Regions from separate parts of the Kitasatospora sp. NPDC059817 genome, predicted to be linked through region 1. Evidence: riboswitches for the same ligand, from Rfam matches in the RefSeq annotation. Region 1 holds a riboswitch; the other holds the start of a gene.
The links. Region 1 has a riboswitch for glycine ahead of gcvT (glycine cleavage system aminomethyltransferase GcvT). Riboswitches for the same ligand answer to the same signal wherever they lie in the genome.
Positions count from the first base shown of each region.

Region 2: linked by a shared signal. The riboswitch ahead of gcvP (aminomethyl-transferring glycine dehydrogenase) and the one ahead of gcvT (glycine cleavage system aminomethyltransferase GcvT) in region 1 are both predicted to bind glycine.

Region 1 covers NZ_JBHWIR010000048.1:1,320-10,345, forward strand. Annotated here, with positions in the region: gene ACFV61_RS13045 (NADPH-dependent FMN reductase) at 1-366, shown strand, start outside; gene ACFV61_RS13050 (L-serine ammonia-lyase) at 513-1,880, opposite strand; gene glyA (serine hydroxymethyltransferase) at 2,039-3,307, opposite strand; gene gcvH (glycine cleavage system protein GcvH) at 3,401-3,775, opposite strand; gene gcvT (glycine cleavage system aminomethyltransferase GcvT) at 3,987-5,108, opposite strand; glycine riboswitch at 5,340-5,445, opposite strand; gene ACFV61_RS13070 (enhanced serine sensitivity protein SseB C-terminal domain-containing protein) at 5,632-6,474, shown strand; gene ACFV61_RS13075 (enhanced serine sensitivity protein SseB C-terminal domain-containing protein) at 6,592-7,515, shown strand; gene ACFV61_RS13080 (ABC transporter permease) at 7,958-8,947, shown strand; gene ACFV61_RS13085 (ABC transporter substrate-binding protein) at 8,999-9,026, shown strand, end outside.
Region 2 covers NZ_JBHWIR010000034.1:6,081-15,106, reverse strand. Annotated here, with positions in the region: gene ACFV61_RS10335 (DUF5999 family protein) at 1-12, shown strand, start outside; gene gcvP (aminomethyl-transferring glycine dehydrogenase) at 104-3,004, opposite strand; glycine riboswitch at 3,237-3,340, opposite strand; partial or broken gene ACFV61_RS10325 (PRC-barrel domain-containing protein) at 3,564-3,926, shown strand; gene ACFV61_RS10320 (DUF2382 domain-containing protein) at 4,269-4,760, shown strand; gene ACFV61_RS10315 (MFS transporter) at 4,940-6,436, shown strand; gene ACFV61_RS10310 (DNA polymerase IV) at 6,581-8,017, opposite strand; gene ACFV61_RS10305 (vancomycin high temperature exclusion protein) at 8,082-8,804, opposite strand; gene ACFV61_RS10300 (MerR family transcriptional regulator) at 8,898-9,026, opposite strand, start outside.

The DNA.
Region 1 (9,026 bases):
CTGGAGGCCGCCGACGCCTTCGTGGTCGTCACGCCCGAGTACAACCACAGCTTCCCGGCCCCGCTGAAGAACGCCATCGACTGGCACAACAGCCAGTGGCACGGCAAGCCGGTCGGCTTCGTCTCCTACGGCGGCCTCTCCGGCGGTCTGCGCGCCGTCGAGCAACTGCGAGTGGTGCTGGCCGAGTTGAACGCCATGACGATTCGCAACACGGTCAGCTTCCACGGCGCCGCCCAGTGCTTCGGCGCCGACGGCCAGCCGCTCGACCCGGCCGCCGACGTCGCCGCCAAGACCATGCTCGACCAACTCGCCTGGTGGGCTGAGGCGTTGCGTGACGCCCGGCGAGTCCGCCCGTTCGCGGCCTGAGCGGCCTGAGCGGCCAGAGCGGGCGCGTCGGGTGGCGCCGGGAAGTGGGGCCGGGGTGGGGCCGGCGGTGGCCCCGCCGCCCAGGGCGCCCCGGAAGGCCGAGAGCCCCCGGACGGGTCCGGGGGCTCAGGCGACAGCGGGTGTGATCAGCACTCGATGACGTTGACGGCGAGGCCGCCGCGCGAGGTCTCCTTGTACTTGATCTTCATGTCGGCGCCGGTCTCCTTCATCGTCTTGATCGCCTTGTCGAGCGAGACGTGGTGCCGGCCGTCGCCGCGCAGGGCCATCCGGGCGGCGGTGACGGCCTTGACGGAGGCCATGCCGTTGCGCTCGATGCAGGGGATCTGGACGAGCCCGCCGACCGGGTCGCAGGTGAGGCCGAGGTTGTGCTCGATGCCGATCTCGGCGGCGTTCTCGACCTGTTCGGGGGTGCCGCCGAGGACCTCGGCGAGGCCGCCGGCGGCCATCGAGCAGGCGGATCCGACCTCCCCCTGGCAGCCGACCTCGGCGCCGGAGATGGAGGCGTTCTCCTTGAAGAGCATGCCGATGGCGCCGGCCGCGAGGAGGAAGCGGACGATGCCGTCCTCGTCGGCGCCCGGGATGAAGTTCAGGTAGTAGTGCAGGACGGCGGGGATGATCCCGGCCGCGCCGTTGGTCGGAGCGGTGACCACCCGGCGGCCGGAGGCGTTCTCCTCGTTGACCGCCATCGCGTAGAGGGTCACCCACTCCATCGCGTTGGCCGGGCCGATGCCCTCGGCGCGCATCGCGCGGGCGGCCGCGGCGGCGCGGCGGCGGACCTTGAGACCGCCGGGCAGGATGCCCTCGCGGGACATGCCGGCCCGCACACACTCCTGCATGACCTGCCAGATCTCCAGCAGCCCGGTCCGGATCTCCTCCTCGGAGCGCCAGGCCTTCTCGTTCTCCAGCATCAGGCCGGAGATCGACAGCCCGGTCTCCCGGGTGAGCCGCAGCAGCTCCTCGCCGGTGCGGAAGGGGTAGCGCAGCGAGGTGTCGTCGGGCTTGACCCGGTCCGCGCCGATGGCGTCCTCGTCGACGACGAAGCCGCCGCCGACCGAGTAGTAGGTCTTCTCCAGCAGCGTGGAGCCGTCCGCCGCGTACGCCCAGATGGTCATGCCGTTGGCGTGGTACGGCAGCGAGCGGCGGCGGTGCAGGACCAGCTGGGTGCCCGGGTCGAAGTCGATGGGGTGGGTGCCGAGGAGGTTGAGCCGCTTCTCGGTGGTGATCCGCTCGACGTCCTTGTCCGCCTGGTCGACGTCGACCGTGCGGGGGGAGTTGTCCTCCAGGCCGAGCAGGACGGCCTTCGGGGTGCCGTGGCCGTGGCCGGTGGCGCCCAGCGAGCCGTACAGCTCGGCGCGCACGCTCGCCACCTGGGCGAGCAGGTCCTCGGACCGCAGGCGTCGGGCGAACATCCGGGCGGCGCGCATCGGGCCGACGGTGTGGGAACTCGACGGGCCGATGCCGATGGAGAAGAGGTCGAAGACGCTGATGGCCACGGGGGACGTCCTTGTCTGGTCTCGTGGAAGGACTGGCGGGCGGGGGACGACACGGGTCGGGGCACCGCGCGCACTGTCCAGTGTGCGCGGTGCCCCGGGATCCCAGGTGCCGCGGCGGGGTGAGGCCGGTCACCCCGCCCGAACGATCACCGCAGTGATCAGAGGTTCGGGTAGAGCGGGTACTTCTCGGCCAGCGCGGTGACGCGGGCCTTGAGCGCGGTGGCGGCGTCCTCGTCGAAGGCGGGCTTGAGCGCCTCGGCGATGATGTCGGCGACCTCGCGGAAGTCCTCGGCCTGGAAGCCGCGGGTGGCGAGCGCGGGGGTGCCGATGCGCAGGCCGGAGGTGACCATCGGCGGCCGCGGGTCGTTCGGGACGGCGTTGCGGTTGACCGTGATGCCGACCTCGTGCAGGCGGTCCTCGGCCTGCTGGCCGTCGAGCTGGCTGTTGCGCAGATCGACCAGGACCAGGTGCACGTCGGTGCCGCCGGACAGCACCGAGGCGCCGGCCTCGGCGACGTCGGCCTGGAGCAGGCGCTCGGCGAGGATCTTGGCGCCCTCCAGGGTGCGCTGCTGGCGCTCCTTGAACTCCTCGGACGCGGCGACCTTGAAGGCAACGGCCTTGCCCGCGATCACGTGCTCGAGCGGGCCGCCCTGCTGGCCGGGGAACACCGCGGAGTTGATCTTCTTGGCGTACTCGGCCTTGGACAGGATGACACCGCCGCGCGGGCCGCCCAGGGTCTTGTGGGTGGTGGTGGTGACCACGTCCGCGTACGGCACCGGGTTGGGGTGCAGGCCGGCGGCGACCAGGCCGGCGAAGTGCGCCATGTCCACCATCAGCAGCGCGCCGACCTCGTCGGCGACCCGGCGGAACGCGGCGAAGTCCAGCTGGCGCGGGTAGGCGGACCAGCCGGCGATGATCAGCTTCGGCTGGTGCTCCTTGGCCAGGCGCTCGACCTCGGCCATGTCGACCTGGCCGGTCTTCTCGTCCACGTGGTACGCGACCACGTTGTAGAGCTTGCCGGAGAAGTTGATCTTCATGCCGTGGGTCAGGTGACCGCCGTGGGCCAGGTTCAGGCCCAGGATGGTGTCGCCCGGCTTGATCAGCGCGAACATCGCGGCGGCGTTGGCCTGCGCGCCCGAGTGCGGCTGGACGTTGGCGTGCTCGGCGCCGAACAGGGCCTTGATGCGGTCGATCGCGATCTGCTCGACCACGTCGACGTGCTCGCAGCCGCCGTAGTAGCGGCGGCCGGGGTAGCCCTCGGCGTACTTGTTGGTGAGTACCGAGCCCTGGGCCTCCATGACCGCCACCGGGGCGAAGTTCTCGGAGGCGATCATCTCCAGGGTGGTCTGCTGGCGGTGCAGCTCGGCGTCGACCGCGGCGGCGATCTCCGGGTCGAGGGAGTGCAGGGACTGGTTCAGAACCGTCATGGTGTGGTCTTCCCGGGAGGAGAGAGACGGGAGCAGAGAGGGGGGAGCCTGGCAGGGCGGCCGCCGCGCTGCGGCCGCCCCGTCACGAGCGGGTCAGCCGCCGATGAAGGCGGTGTACTCGTCCGCGCTGAGCAGCTCGTCGGTGGACTCCACCTGGACCTTGAACAGCCAGCCGCCCTCGAACGGGGCGCTGTTGACCAGGCTGTTGTCGTCCAGGACGTCCTGGTTGATCTCGACGATCTTCCCGGTCACCGGGGAGAACAGGTCGCTGACCGACTTGGTCGACTCCAGCTCGCCACAGGACTCGCCCGCGGTCACGTCGGCGCCGACCTCGGGCAGCTGCACGTAGACGATGTCACCGAGCGCGTCGGCCGCGTGGGCGGTGATGCCGACCGTGGAGACACCGCCCTCGATGGCGGTCAGCCACTCGTGCTCCTTGGTGTACTGCAGGTGCTGGGGGTTGCTCATGGCGTCATTCTCCAGGATGGGAAGCGGGTACGACGAAGCGGGCCGCCGCACGGACGGCTTCGACGCGGATCAGGCGTGGTTCAGGCATGGTTCAGGCATGGGGTCGGACCTGGGTCGGACCTGGATCAGGCGTGACTCAGGCCCGGGTCGGGCGTGGTTCAGGCCCGGGTCTACGGGGAAGGCGGGGCCTCGGCGAGCGAGGCCCCCGGCCTCAGCGGGCGCGCTTGTAGAACGGCAGCGCCACGACCTCGACCGGCTCGTGCTTGCCGCGCACGTCCACCGCGACGGCGGTGCCGGGGGCGGCGTGGGCCGCGTCCACGTAGGCGATCGCGATCGGCCGGCCCAGGGTCGGCGACGGGGCGCCCGAGGTGATCCGGCCGATCGGGGCGCCGTCGGCGGAGACCACGGTGTACTCGGCGCGCGGGACGCGCTTGCCCTCGGAGACCAGGCCGACCAGCACCCGCGGCGGGTTGGCCTCGGCCTCGGCGGCGGCCCTCTCCAGCGCCTTGCGGCCGACGAAGGTGCCCTCGTTGGTGGTCTTGTCGAAGCGCACGACCCGGCCCAGGCCCGCGTCGAACGGGGTCAGGTCGGTGGAGAGCTCGTGCCCGTACAGCGGCATGCCGGCCTCCAGGCGCAGCGTGTCGCGGCAGGACAGGCCGCACGGGACCAGGCCGCGGCCCTCGCCGGCGGTGGTCAGCGCCTGCCAGACGCCCTCGGCGTCGCCCGGGTTGCAGAAGATCTCGAAGCCGTCCTCGCCGGTGTAGCCGGTCCGGGCGAGCAGCACGTCGCGGCCGGCGACCTGGGCCGGGAGGATCGCGTAGTACTTCAGGCCGGGCAGGTCGGCGTCGGTGGTCCCGGCCAGGATCGCGGTGGCCTCCGGGCCCTGGACGGCGATCAGCGCGTAGGTGTCGCGGTCGTCCGTGACGACGGCGTCGAAGCCCTTGGCGCGGGCGATCAGCTCGTCCAGCACCAGCTGGGCGTTGGAGGCGTTGGCGACGACCAGGAAGGCGTCCTCGCGCAGGCGGTAGACGATCAGGTCGTCGAGGATGCCGCCGTCCTCGGCGCAGATCATGGTGTAGCGGGCGCGCAGCACGCCCAGCGCGGAGACGAAGCCGACCAGCGCGTGGTCCAGCATCTCGCCGGCCTGCGGGCCGGTGACGGTGATCTCGCCCATGTGGGAGAGGTCGAACAGCCCGGCCCGGGTGCGGACGGCGAGGTGTTCCTCGCGCTCGCTGCCGTAGCGCAGCGGCATGTCCCAGCCGGCGAAGTCGGTCATGGTCGCGCCGAGGGCGCGGTGCAGCGCGTCGAGCGCGGTGAGGCGGAGGGACGACATGGCCTGGAACTCCTCGGTCTGGGCACTCATGGGTGCACGCGCCGGAACCGGACCCGCTGGGGGGCCGACCCTGCGCGCGGGCATGCGGCGGCGTGGGTCTCCCCATCTGTCGTCGAACCTGAGAGCTTCACCGCCCACCTGCCCGCAGCTGTTTCCAGCATCCAGGACAGCATGGTGGCTTGCACCGTGGGTGGGCGCGCGACAGGGCCGTGCGCCACTTTCCAGATGTGCCTAACCCGTGCGGTAAGGGGGCCTGAGAGATTCCGGGGAGGAGTTGCTCCTTCGGCGCCGGCTGTGCCGCCTGACGGGGCACTCCGGGCTCTCCCGCGCGGGTTCGAGCGGCCGGTATGGAGTTGTCGGTCCGCCGGCGCGCCGCGCCGTCGAACGCGCACATCATGGCACGTCCGCGCCGACGACGGGAGAGGGGACCCGGTCACACCCCGCCACCTCGGGCACAGCCCTAGACTGCTGCGCGTCGGCGCAGCAGAGGGCGGCCGACCGGCAGAGGGCGGATCAGGCGCGCATGGGGTACCCGGTGGAGCAGCAGCAGGGGTGGGGCGGGCCGGAGTCGGCGCCGCCGGGCGGCGGGTGGCCGGCCAACGAGCTGGAGCAGGTGCTGACCGCCGCGCTGGGCGACCCGGGTGCGACGCCGCGGGTGGTCGAGGTGCTGGCCCGCAGCCAGGTGTGGATCCCGCTGCCGGCCGGCGGCGACCCGCAGGGGCCCGCGCTGGACCTGCCGACCATCGAGCTGGCCGGCGAGCCGTACGTGCCGGTGTTCTCCTCGCAGGAGGTGTTCCTGCGGCAGGCGCCGGGGATGGCCTTCGCGGTGGCGCCGGTCTGGGAGTTCGCCCGCGGGCTGCCGCTGGGCGTGGGCATCGCGGTCAACCCGGAGGCGGCGGTGGGCATCCCGGTGCCGCCGCAGGGTGTGGCGGAGCTTCGGCGCGGCCCGCGCGAGGAGCGCCTGGCCGACCAGGAGCAGGGCCGGAACCAGGAGCAGAACCAGAGTCAGGGCCAGGGACCGGAGGCGCCGACCGGTGGCCGGGTGGCGCTGCGCGAGCCGGTGCCGGGGGAGGACCCGGAGCACTTCCTGGCCGCCTGCCGGGCCGAACTGTCCGCCCTGCCCGGAGTGTTGTCCGCGCGGCGGGCGCTCGCCAGTATCGAGGGCGAGCCGACCGTGATGTTCGTGGGCGTCCAGCTGGACCAGGCGGCCCCGGCCGACCCGGGCGCGGTGAACGAGGCGCTCGGCCGCGCGTTGGGAACCGCGCCGCTGCCGGGGGGCGTCCACCTCGTACTGCTCGATCTCGCCGATGACCCGGTGGTCGAGTGGCTGCTCACCCGGGTACTCCCTTTCTACGCGCGGGGTTGAGCGGGGTTCGTATCGGAGGCACGTCGCCGTGGCGGTGGCCGGTGCCGCGCCATAGGGTGCGTGCAGACGGCCGACGGGCCGGCAGGCTTGAGGAAAGAGGCGCGGCGAGGTGGGCGCATGAGTGCGGGAGCGGTAGCGGGCGGTGCACCGGGGCCCTGGGGCCAGGCGCCCGCCGGGCGCCCCGGAGCGGATCCGGGCGCGCTGGAGCGCACCCTGCGCGAGGTCGCGCCGGAGCGCTACGAGGCGTACGAGCAACTGCTGCACGCACTGGCCGACGGCCAGGTCTGGATGCTGCTGTGGCACGGCACGCCGGGCAGCGCGGACGCCCAGTACGGGAACATGGAGATCAGCGGCCACGGCTACGCGCCGGCCGTCACCTCGTCCGAGCAGCTGGCGTCGTCCGGCTGGGCGCGGGCCCACGAGGTTATCTCCGGGCGGGAGATCGCCGCTTCGCTGTACCGGACCCGCTGGGGGCTGTGGCTCAACCCGCATGCGCCCGGCGGCGGGGTCGGGGTGCCCTGGGCGGACCTGCGGCGGATCGCCGCGGGCCTGGAGCGGCTGCCGGCCGGGCCGTTGAAGCTGAGTGAGCCGCAGCTGAACGCCCAGCCGTTCTTCGCGCTGCTGGAGCGGCAGGCCGGTGAGGTGCGTGCGGTGCGGGCGCTGCGCCGGGCCTGGGTGCAGCCGGCCGTGGGGGAGCCGTACCTGGCGATCGGACTGGAGCTGTACGAGAGTTCGCCGCCGGCGGTGGAGGCGGTGCGGGCGCTGATGCAGCGGGCGATCGCGGTGGCCCCGGAGGGGCTGGCGGTGTCCACGGTGGCGATGGCGGACGAGTACGACCCGGTGGCGCTGTGGATGCGGGCGCACGCGCGCCCGTTCTTCGACCGGGAGGCGGGACGGCCGCCGACCGGCCCGTACCCGCCGGTGCCGCCTCCGCCGTACCCTGCGCAGCAGGGGCCGGGTTACGGCTACGGCACGCAGCAGCCCGCGCAGGGCTGGACCGGGCAGCCGCAGCAGCCGTGGCCCGGATACCCGGGGCGCTGACAACCAAAACCTTTTTCCAGAAGCCGACTTGATCTTGCATCAGGTCGGCTTCGGTGCTTTCCGGACGAACTTCCGGCCGTTACCGTCGATCACCTTGACATGCCTGATACAGCCGTGTGAAGAGGGATATGCCGAAGGCGTAGGAGGTGCATGCGCACAGATCACAGTTGGGCATCTGTCGGTTGTCAGGGCTGGCGCAAGCGAGTTCGGATGGCAGAGAGTTCTGCGCAACGCACCGCGCGTACTGGGAACCCCACGAAGGTGAACGCGCACGCCGACCGCCAGAACCACGCGAAGCCCATCCCGCGTTGGGGCAGTACCCGTGCACGACGTACTGCCGCGAACACCCGTTCCAAGCACCTCCGCACGTCCGCAGCCGTACCGCCGAACCGGTGACCGGCGCCCGTGGGCCGGCCACCGTCGGCGAGGGGACCAACTGACCATGACCGCACCCATCGCAACCACCGGGAACGAACCGGAGGCACCCGCCCCCGCGAGCCCGGCCAAGAAGATCGAGGGCCGCTCCCTCGGCCAGATCGCCTGGACCCGCTTCAAGCGCGACAAACTCGCCGTCGCCGGCGGCGTCGTGGTGATCCTGCTGATCCTGCTGGCCGTACTGGCCAAGCCCATCGAGGCCCTGTTCGGCCTCGACCCGGACGCCCTGAACCAGGACCTGCTCGACGCCAACCTGGGCGGCATCCCGCTCGGTGACTGGGGCGGGATGAGCTGGGACCACCCGCTCGGCGTCGACCCGCTCCAGGGCCGTGACCTGCTCTCCCGCGTGATCGAGGGCTCCTGGGTCTCGCTGCTGGTCGCCTTCGGCGCGACCCTGCTGTCGAACACGATCGGCACCGTGCTCGGCGTCATGGCCGGCTACTACGGCGGCTGGGTGGACACCGTGATCAGCCGCATCATGGACGTCTTCCTCGCCTTCCCGCTGCTGCTCTTCGCCATCGCGATCTCGACCTCGCTGCAGGGCGGCGCGTTCGGCCTGCACGGCCTCCCGCTGCACATCTTGGTGCTGATCTTCGTGATCGGCTTCTTCAACTGGCCCTACATGGGCCGGATCGTGCGCGGACAGACGCTGTCGCTGCGCGAGCGGGAGTTCGTCCACGCGGCCCGCAGCCTGGGCGCCCGAGGCCCGTTCATCCTGTTCAAGGAACTGCTGCCGAACCTGGTCGGTCCGATCCTGGTCTACTCGACCCTGCTGATCCCGACCAACATCCTCTTCGAGGCCGGCCTCAGCTTCCTCGGCGTCGGCATCCAGCCGCCGCAGGCCTCCTGGGGCGGGATCCTCCAGGACGCGATCAAGTACTACCAGGTGGACCCCCAGTACATGGTGGTCCCCGGTCTGGCGATCTTCCTCACCGTGCTCGCCTTCAACCTGCTCGGCGACGGGCTGCGTGACGCCCTCGATCCCAAGAGCAACTGACGCAACGTCAGGCCCTCCCTCCTTCCCACCCTCAAGGGGTTGATCTCACCCATGCGCAGGTCCCGTACCGTCGCCCTGA
Region 2 (9,026 bases), on a different contig from region 1:
CACGCGGCCTGACCGCACCGGCGGGGGCAGCCGCCGGACGACGACAACGGGCAGGGCCCCGACGGTACGTGCCGTCGGGGCCCTGCCGTACGTCCGGTCCGGATCAGACGCCGTACTCCTCCAGCGGCGGGCAGGAGCAGACCAGGTTGCGGTCGCCGTACGCGCCGTCGATCCGGCTGACCGGCGGCCAGTACTTGTCCGCCGGGTTCACACCCGCCGGGAAGACCGCCTCCTGCCGCGAGTAGCCGTGCGTCCAGTCGCCGGCCAGCTCGGCAGCGGTGTGCGGGGCGTTGCGCAGCGGGTTGTCCGCGGCCGCCCACTCGCCCGAGCCGACCTTGTCGACCTCGGCCCGGATCTCGATCATCGCGTCGCAGAACCGGTCGATCTCGTGCAGGTCCTCGGACTCGGTCGGCTCGATCATCAGCGTGCCGGCCACCGGGAAGGACATCGTCGGCGCGTGGAAGCCGTAGTCGATCAGGCGCTTGGCGATGTCGTCCACCGTCACGCCCGTCTCCTTGGTCAGCGGGCGCAGGTCGATGATGCACTCGTGCGCGACCAGCCCGCCGGGGCCGGTGTAGAGCACCGGGAAGTGCGGTGCCAGCCGCTTGGCGATGTAGTTGGCGTTCAGCACCGCGACCTGGGTCGCGCGCTTGAGGCCCTCGCCGCCCATCAGCCGGACGTACGCCCAGGAGATCGGCAGGATGGCCGCCGAGCCCCACGGCGCCGCCGAGATCGGGCCGACCCCGGTGGCCGGGCCGGCCTCCGGCTGCAGCGGGTGGTTCGGCAGGTACGGCGCCAGGTGGGCGCGCACCGCGACCGGGCCGACGCCCGGGCCGCCGCCGCCGTGCGGGATGCAGAAGGTCTTGTGCAGGTTCAGGTGCGAGACGTCCGCGCCGAACTTGCCCGGCTTGGCGAGGCCGACCAGGGCGTTCAGGTTGGCACCGTCCACGTACACCTGGCCGCCGGCCTCGTGCACCAGGGCGCAGATGTCGGTGATCTGGGTCTCGTACACGCCGTGGGTGGACGGGTAGGTGACCATCAGCACGGAGAGGCTGTCCCGGTGCTGCTCGATCTTGGCCTTCAGGTCCTCGACGTCCACGTCGCCGTCGACCAGGGTCTTCACCACGACCACGCGCATGCCGGCCATCACCGCGGAGGCCGCGTTGGTGCCGTGCGCGGAGGACGGGATCAGGCAGACGTCGCGCTGGGTGTCGCCGTTGGCGTGGTGGTAGGCGCGGACGGCCAGCAGGCCGGCCAGCTCGCCCTGCGAGCCCGCGTTCGGCTGGATCGAGACGGCGTCGTAGCCGGTCACCTCGACCAGCTGGCGCTCCAGCTCGCGGATCAGGCTGAGGAAGCCCTGGGCCTGCTCGATCGGCGCGAAGGGGTGCAGCTGGCCGAACTCCGGCCAGGTGACGGCCTCCATCTCGGTGGTCGCGTTGAGCTTCATGGTGCAGGAGCCCAGCGGGATCATGCCGCGGTCCAGCGCGTAGTCCCGGTCCGACAGGCGGCGCAGGTAGCGCAGCATGGCGGTCTCCGAGCGGTGGCTGTGGAAGACCGGGTGGGTCAGGTACTCGTCCTGGCGCAGCAGCGCGGCCGGCAGCGCGTCGGCGCCCTCGGCGACCTCGACCGCGGGGACGCCGAACGCGGCCCAGACGGCGGCCAGGTGCTCGCGGGTGGTGGTCTCGTCGGTGGAGACCGAGATCCGGTCCGCGCCGTCCTGGTGGACGTTGACGCCGTTGGCGCGGGCGGCGGCCGCGATCTCGGCGGCACGGCCCGGGACGACGGCGGTGACGGTGTCGAAGAACTCGCCGTGCAGCAGCTCGACGCCGCCGGCCCGCAGGCCCTCGGCGAGGGCGGCGGCGTAGCGGTGGGTGCGGCGGGCGATGTCGGCCAGGCCGTCCGGCCCGTGGTAGACGGCGTACATCGAGGCCATGACGGCGAGCAGCACCTGGGCGGTGCAGATGTTGCTGGTGGCCTTCTCGCGGCGGATGTGCTGCTCGCGGGTCTGCAGCGCCAGGCGGTAGGCGCGGTTGCCGTCTGCGTCGACCGAGACGCCGACCAGGCGGCCGGGCAGCGAGCGGGCGTACTCGGCGCGCACCGACAGGTAACCGGCGTGCGGGCCGCCGAAGCCCATCGGCACGCCGAAGCGCTGCGAGGTGCCGCAGGCGATGTCGGCGCCGAGCGAGCCCGGCGAGGCGAGCAGGGTCAGCGCCAGCAGGTCGGCGGCGACCGCGACGATCGCACCGAGGCCGTGCGCCTGCTCGATGACCGGGGTGAGGTCGCGGACCACACCGGTGGCGCCCGGGTACTGGAGCAGCACGCCGAAGACGCCGCGCTCGGCGATCTCGGCCGGGATGCCCTCGGACAGGTCGGCGACGACGACCTCGACACCGGTCGGCACCGCGCGGGTGTTGATCACCGCGGTGGTCTGCGGCAGGGTCTCGGCGTCGACCAGGAAGACACCGCCCTTGACCTTGGTGACGCGGCGGGCGAGCGCCATCGCCTCGGCGGCCGCGGTGCCCTCGTCGAGCAGCGAGGAGCCGGAGGTCGGCAGGCCGGTCAGGTCGGAGACCAGGGTCTGGAAGTTGAGCAGCGCCTCCAGGCGACCCTGGGAGATCTCCGGCTGGTACGGCGTGTAGGCGGTGTACCAGGCCGGGTTCTCCATGACGTTGCGCAGGATCACCGGCGGGGTGAACGTGCCGTAGTAGCCCAGGCCGATCATCGGCTGGAGCACCTGGTTGCGGCTCGCCAGCTCGCGCAGTTCGGCGAGCACCTGCGCCTCGCTGCGGCCGCCGGGCAGGTCCAGGCCGGTGATGGAGCGGATCGCCTCGGGAACGGCGGTGGCGGCGAGTTCGTCCAGCGAGCCGTAGCCGATGGACGCCAGCATCTTCTGCTGCGCGGCGTCGTCGGGGCCGATGTGGCGGTTCTCGAAGGGGCTGGCCAGCTCAAGCTCGGTGAGGGTCGAGGCGCCGGTGGGGCGTCCCGCGTTCGGCTGGGCGTTCATGGTGGTCGAGGCCTCCTGGTCACGGACCGGCGGGGGTGCGCACGCCGGCCGGAGCCGCTGCGGACAGCGATTCGACCCGGGCGGGCGAACCCGACAGGCCTCCCCCTCTGTCATCGGGACCTGAGAGCTTCACCCGCACGGCGCGCTGTGGCACGCCGCCGGCTTGCACCGTCGGTGAGGGTGGTGGCCGTCGGCTCCCTGCCGACGGTCCTGCCCTGCTTTCCAGAGTGACCTACCCCACACGGTACGGATGCCTGAGAGATTCCGGGGAGGAGTTGCTCCTTCGGCGCCCCGACCAGCGCTTTCCGTGGCCGGGGACTCTCCCGAGCGGGCTCGGCGGTCGCCGCCCAGGGTACCAGCGGCAGGCCCCCTGATCACGGCCGCGTCGGGTCACTCCGGGTCTACGCGCGTCCCCCGGACGGTCCAGCCCGAAGCCCGTCCGGCGCACCCCGGTCGCGCCCGTCCGATTCATGGCCTTTGGTGTGAAGTGGCAGGCGGAACGGGTGCTCCGGCCACGGTCCTGCGGGAGTTCCGCAGGCGCAGCGCACTGGAGGAAAGAGTGCAAACCGACATCGATCCCCGGGACCTCATCGGCCACAAGGCGGTCGACCGCAACGGAGACAAGATCGGCACGGTCGACGAGGTCTACCTGGACGACGCCACCGGCCAGCCGGAGTGGGCAGCCGTCCGGACCGGCATCTTCGGCCGGGACGCCTTCGTCCCGCTCACCACCAGCGAGTTCTCCGGCGACGAGCTCCGGGTGCCGTACGACAAGTCGCTGGTGAAGGAGTCGCCGGACTTCGGCGTCGGCCAGCACCTGTCGCCCGCCCAGGAGCTCCAGCTCTACCGCTACTACGGCCTGGACACCCCGGCGAACGGTCGGCCGGTCAGCCGGGACGCCGACCGGCCTGTCGGCCGCGAGGGTGACCGGCCCATCGGCCGCGAGGGTGACCGGCTGATCGGCCGGGACGGTGACCGCCCAGCCGGCCGGGACGCCGACCGGCCCATCAGCCGCGAGGATGACCGACCGGCGCGGCCCGACCTCGACTTCGGCACCACCTCGGCGGCCGAGCCCGTGAAGCCCATCACCTTCCACTCCCTCGGCCCCGCCCCGACCACCACCCCTGCCGACCCCACCGGCACCGCGACGGAGGTCAACGTGCGGACCCTCAACACCCCCGCGCCCGCAGCAGCCCCCACGACGATCGAGCCCAAGCCGCAGCCCGCCCCGGTCGTGACGACCACCGCGACCACGAACTCGGTCATGGCCGCGCCGGTCTCGGAGCGCTCGACCGGCCCGGCCACCTCGTCCCCCAACGGCCCGGTGGAGATCACCTGCCGCGAGGAGCGCCTGGACATCACCACGGACTGGCACATCGTGGGCACCGCGAAGCTGCGCAAGTACGTGACCAGCGAGCAGGTCGAGCGCCGCGTCCCGGTGGTCCGCGAGCGCGTCCGGGTGGAGCGGATGCCGGTGAGCGAGGCCGAGCGCGCCTCGCTCACCGAGAAGGAGATCGCCGAGGCGGTGGAGGAGGTCACCCTGCGCGAGGAGCGCCCGGTGGTCCGCAAGTACCTCACCCCGATCGAGCGGGTCCGCCTGGTGGTGGAGCGCTACACCGCCGAGGAGGTGATCCGGGACGAGCTGCGCCGCGAGCACGTCGAGGTCCACGACAACACCGCCGCCGCCCCGGCGACCCCGGCAGCCACCCCGGTGGCCGAGACCCCCCGCCCGGCCGTGCTGCGCCCGTTCGCCTGACCCTCGCCCCCAGGGCCCCGGACCCCTCGGTCCGGGGCCCTCGGCATGCCCCGTCCCGGTCGCCGCCCGGCCGGAATCCTTCGATTTTGCCAAAGCGTCACCAATGGATATTTGACACTCTGAAGTATCTCCCGGCATGGTTACTTCAGTTCATTCACTATGTACGGGAGGAAGCAACCGTGAGTGAGGCACCACAGCCCACCACCGCGGCCGAGAAGCAGAGCAGCGCCCGGGTCCTGCCGGCCCTCATCCTGGCGATGCTGTCGTTCAGCGTGGTGCAGACCGCGGTCGTCCCGATCCTGCCCTCGCTGGCCAAGGAACTGAGCGTCTCCGCGTCCAGCATCACCTGGCTGATGACCGCCAACCTGCTCTCCGCCGCCGTGCTGACTCCCCTGCTGGGCCGCTTCGGCGACCTCCGGGGCCGTAAGCCGATGCTGCTGATCTCGCTGGCCGGTCTGGTCGCCGGTTCGGCACTGGCGGTCAGCACCCACTCCTTCACCTGGCTGGTCGTCGCCCGCGTCCTTCAGGGCGCCGGCGGTGGCGTGCTCCCGCTGGCGATCAGCATCGTCCGCGACGAGCTGCCCAAGCAGAAGGTGACCGGCGGCGTCGCCGCCATCAGCGCCTCGATGGGTGTCGGCTCCGGCCTCGGCCTGGTCGCGACCGGTCTCCTGCTGGAGCACTGGAGCTACAAGTCGATCTTCTGGATGGGCCTGGTCTTCGGCCTGATCGCGGTCGCCCTGGTCGCGTTCCGCGTCCCGTCCGACCCGGTCACCGACAAGGAGGGCGGCGCCGACCCGCTCGGCGCCCTCACCCTGGCCGGCTGGCTCTCCGCCCTGCTCGTCGCGGTCAGCCAGGGCAACCACTGGGGCTGGACCTCGACCAAGACCCTCGGCCTGTTCGCCGTGGCCGCCGTCGTCGCCCTGATCTGGGGGGTCATCGAGACCAAGGTCGCGCACCCCCTGGTGGACATGAAGATGATGTCCCGTCCGGCCGTCGCCTTCACCAACCTGGCCGGCCTGCTGATCGGCTTCGGCATGTACGGCTCGTTCATGGTGATCAGCAACTTCGCCCAGACCCCGGAGAAGCTCACCCACTACGGCTTCACCGCGACCGTCCTGCACGCCGGTCTGCTGCTGCTGCCGTCCGCGATCGGCTCGATGGTGGCGGCTCCGGTCGGCGCGATGCTGATCGCCCGCCGCGGCCCGCGCCTGCCGCTGGTCCTCGGTGGCGTCCTGGGTGCCGTCGCGATGGCCTACCTGGCCGTGCGGCACAGCCACGAGGGCGACATCTACACCTCCTCGGCGATCTTCGGCCTGGGCATCGGCCTGGCGTTCTCCGCGATGCCGGCCTACATCAACGGCGCCGTCCCGGTGGAGCAGAGCGGCATCGCCAACGGCATGAACGCCGTGCTGCGCACCGTCGGTGGCGCGATCGGCACCGCCGTGATGGCCGCCATCCTGACCGGCGACACCATGAAGCTGCCGCCGCAGATCCCGCTGCTGCTGCCCACCCTGGACGCCTACAAGCACGCGTTCTGGGTCGCGGCCGTCGTCTGCGCCGTCGCCGGCGTCGTCCCGTTCCTGATCCGCGGCACCAAGTCGGCCACCACCGTCGTCGCCTCGGGCGGCGCGGCCGAGCGGAACTCCAGCCCCGAGCTGGCCAAGACCGACGCCTGACCAGGCGTCCGGCCGCCGCGCTCAGGGACAGGGCGCGGCGGCCCGGCCTTCGGACGGTCGCGAGGGCATCACGACCGCACGAAGTCCGGCACGGTATGCGGCCCCAACCGGTACTCCCCCCACCGGTTGGGGCCGCTTCGCGTTTCACACCCCCGGCGCCCCCGGCGCCCCCATCTCCCCCGGCGCCTCCGTCCCCCCGGGTGCCCCCGTCTCCTCCGGCCCCTCGGCCCCCCACAGCGGCAGCGGACGGGCCGGTTCCAGCGCCGGATCGTCCACCGCGAAGGTCCGGATGCGCCCCGGCCCGCTCCACGGCGTCTCGAACCGCACGGTGACCCGCCCGACACCGCTGCCCTGCACCCACCCGGGCCCCAGCTCGGCATGGCGGACGTCCTGCCCGGGCATCCAGCGGCGCGGCGCGGCCGCCTCCGGTTCCTCCTCCGCCGCCTCGACCTCCGCCTCCGCGTGCTCGGCCGCCTCCTCCCGCAGGGCCTGCGCGAACAAGTCCTCCTGGGTGTAGTCGGCCAGCTGGGCGACCCCCACCCCGAGCAGCCGCACCCCGCCGGTGATGTCCACCTGGGAGGCCAGCCGGCGCGCCGTCTCGATGACCACCGCCTCGTCGTCGGTGGGCCCGCGCAGCGTCTCCGAACGGGTCAGCGTCGAGAAGTCGAACCGCCGGACCTTGAGCACCACCGTCCGCCCCGACCGCCCGGCCGCGCGCAGCCGCCGCACGCACCGGGCGGCCAGCACCTCCACCTCGCGCAGCACCCGGTCCCGGTCGGCGAGGTCCACCTCGAAGGTGTCCTCCACCGAGACCGACTTGGCGTCCTGATCGGCCACCACCGGCCGGTCGTCCAGCCCTATCGACATCTGGTGCACACCGGCGCCGTGCGCCCGCCCGAGCAGCTGCACCAGCTCGCCCTCCCCCGCCTCGGCGAGGTCCGCCACGGTGTTCAGTCCGGCCCGCCGCAGCACCTGCTCGGTGGCCGGCCCGATCCCGGGCAGCGCCCGGACCGGCATCGGGCCGAGCACGGCCCGCTCCTGCCCGGGTTCGATCAGCACCAGCCCGTCCGGTTTGGCCTGCTCGGAGGCGATCTTCGCCATCAGCTTGGAGCCGGCGGCCCCGACCGACCCGGTCAGCCCGGTGCGCCGCTGGATGTCCGCCCGCAGGTCCTCCGCCAGGGCGAGCACCAGCCGCTCCCCGGTCTCGTGGTCGGACTCGGCCAGCACCGGACCGTAGGGGCCGGCCTCCAGGTCGACGAAGGCCTCGTCCAGGCTGAGCGGCTGCACCAGCGGCGACAGCTCGCGCAGCAGACCCATCACGAGCTCGCTGACCTGCCGGTAGGCCTCGAACCGGCCGCTCAGAAAGGCCGCGTTGGGGCAGAGCCGGCGCGCCTGCGCCATCGGCATCGCCGAGTGCACCCCGAACCTCCGCGCCTCGTACGAGGCGGTGGAGACCACCCCGCGCCCGCCGAGCCCGCCGACGACCACCGGTTTACCGCGCAGGCTCGGCTTGGCCGCCTGCTCCACCGCCGCGAAGAAGGCGTCCATGTCGAGGTGGATGATGCTCGGCAGTGATCGCACCCGCCGATCATCCCGCAGGGGTCCGACAATGCGTACGAACCCGCGCAGGGCCCAGGTCCTGTCCCTAGCGCTGCGCCGCGTCCGCCAGAGCCTTCGGGATGCCGTCCTCCCGGGGGCCGAGGAACAGCGGGTCCGGCCGCAGCCAGGCGTTGACCGCCGCCTTGCCCGCCCCGGGGATCTCCCGCAGCCCGCCGTACAGCCAGGTGCCGTCGTGCGGTTCCGGCACCCCGACCGCGTACGCGTCGATGCCCGCCGCCTCGCACAGGGCCAGCGCCCGGCGGACGTGGAAGTCCTGGCTGACCAGCACCGCCCGTTCCACCCCGAAGACCCGCCGGGCCCGGGTGCAGGAGTTCCAGGTGTCGAAGCCCGCGTAGTCGCCCACCACCCGGACCGCCGGCACCCCGTGCTCGATCAGGTACGTCCGCATCGCGTCCGGCTCGTCGTAGCTGTCCCGGCCGTTGTCGCCGGTCACCAGGATCGCCTGCACCTTCCCCGCCCGGTACAGGTCCAGCGCCGCGCTCAGCCGGTGCTCCAGGTACGGCGACGGCTTGCCCTGGTCCAGCCCTGCGCCGAAGACCACCGCGACCGGCGCGGTCGGCACGCTGGCCACCGTGCCGACCCGGTCCCCGGCCGAGCACCACAGCCACGCGCTCGGCGCCAGCGCCAACGAGCAGAGCACCGTCGCCGCTTGGAAGGTCCTGCGCTGCACGGGCCGCCGCCGGAACCGGACCTTCAACAGCCCGCCCCGACGCCGCAGCAGACCCGCTATCCCGGTGCCGAACCCCACGTGCCCTCCCTCGATCGCCTCACCGGGCGCAACGACGAGGCCGCGGGCCCGGACGGTTCCCCGTCCGGGCCCGCGGCCTCGTCAGTTCTGCGGTCAGACCGCCCGGTTGCGCCGCTGGGCCAGCTCGTCGGACGGGTCGTGGCCGACCAGCGTCTCGCCGGTGTCGGTGCGCTCCGCGTGCAGCCGCCCGAGCGTGAGCTCCAGCTCCCGCCAGACCACTCC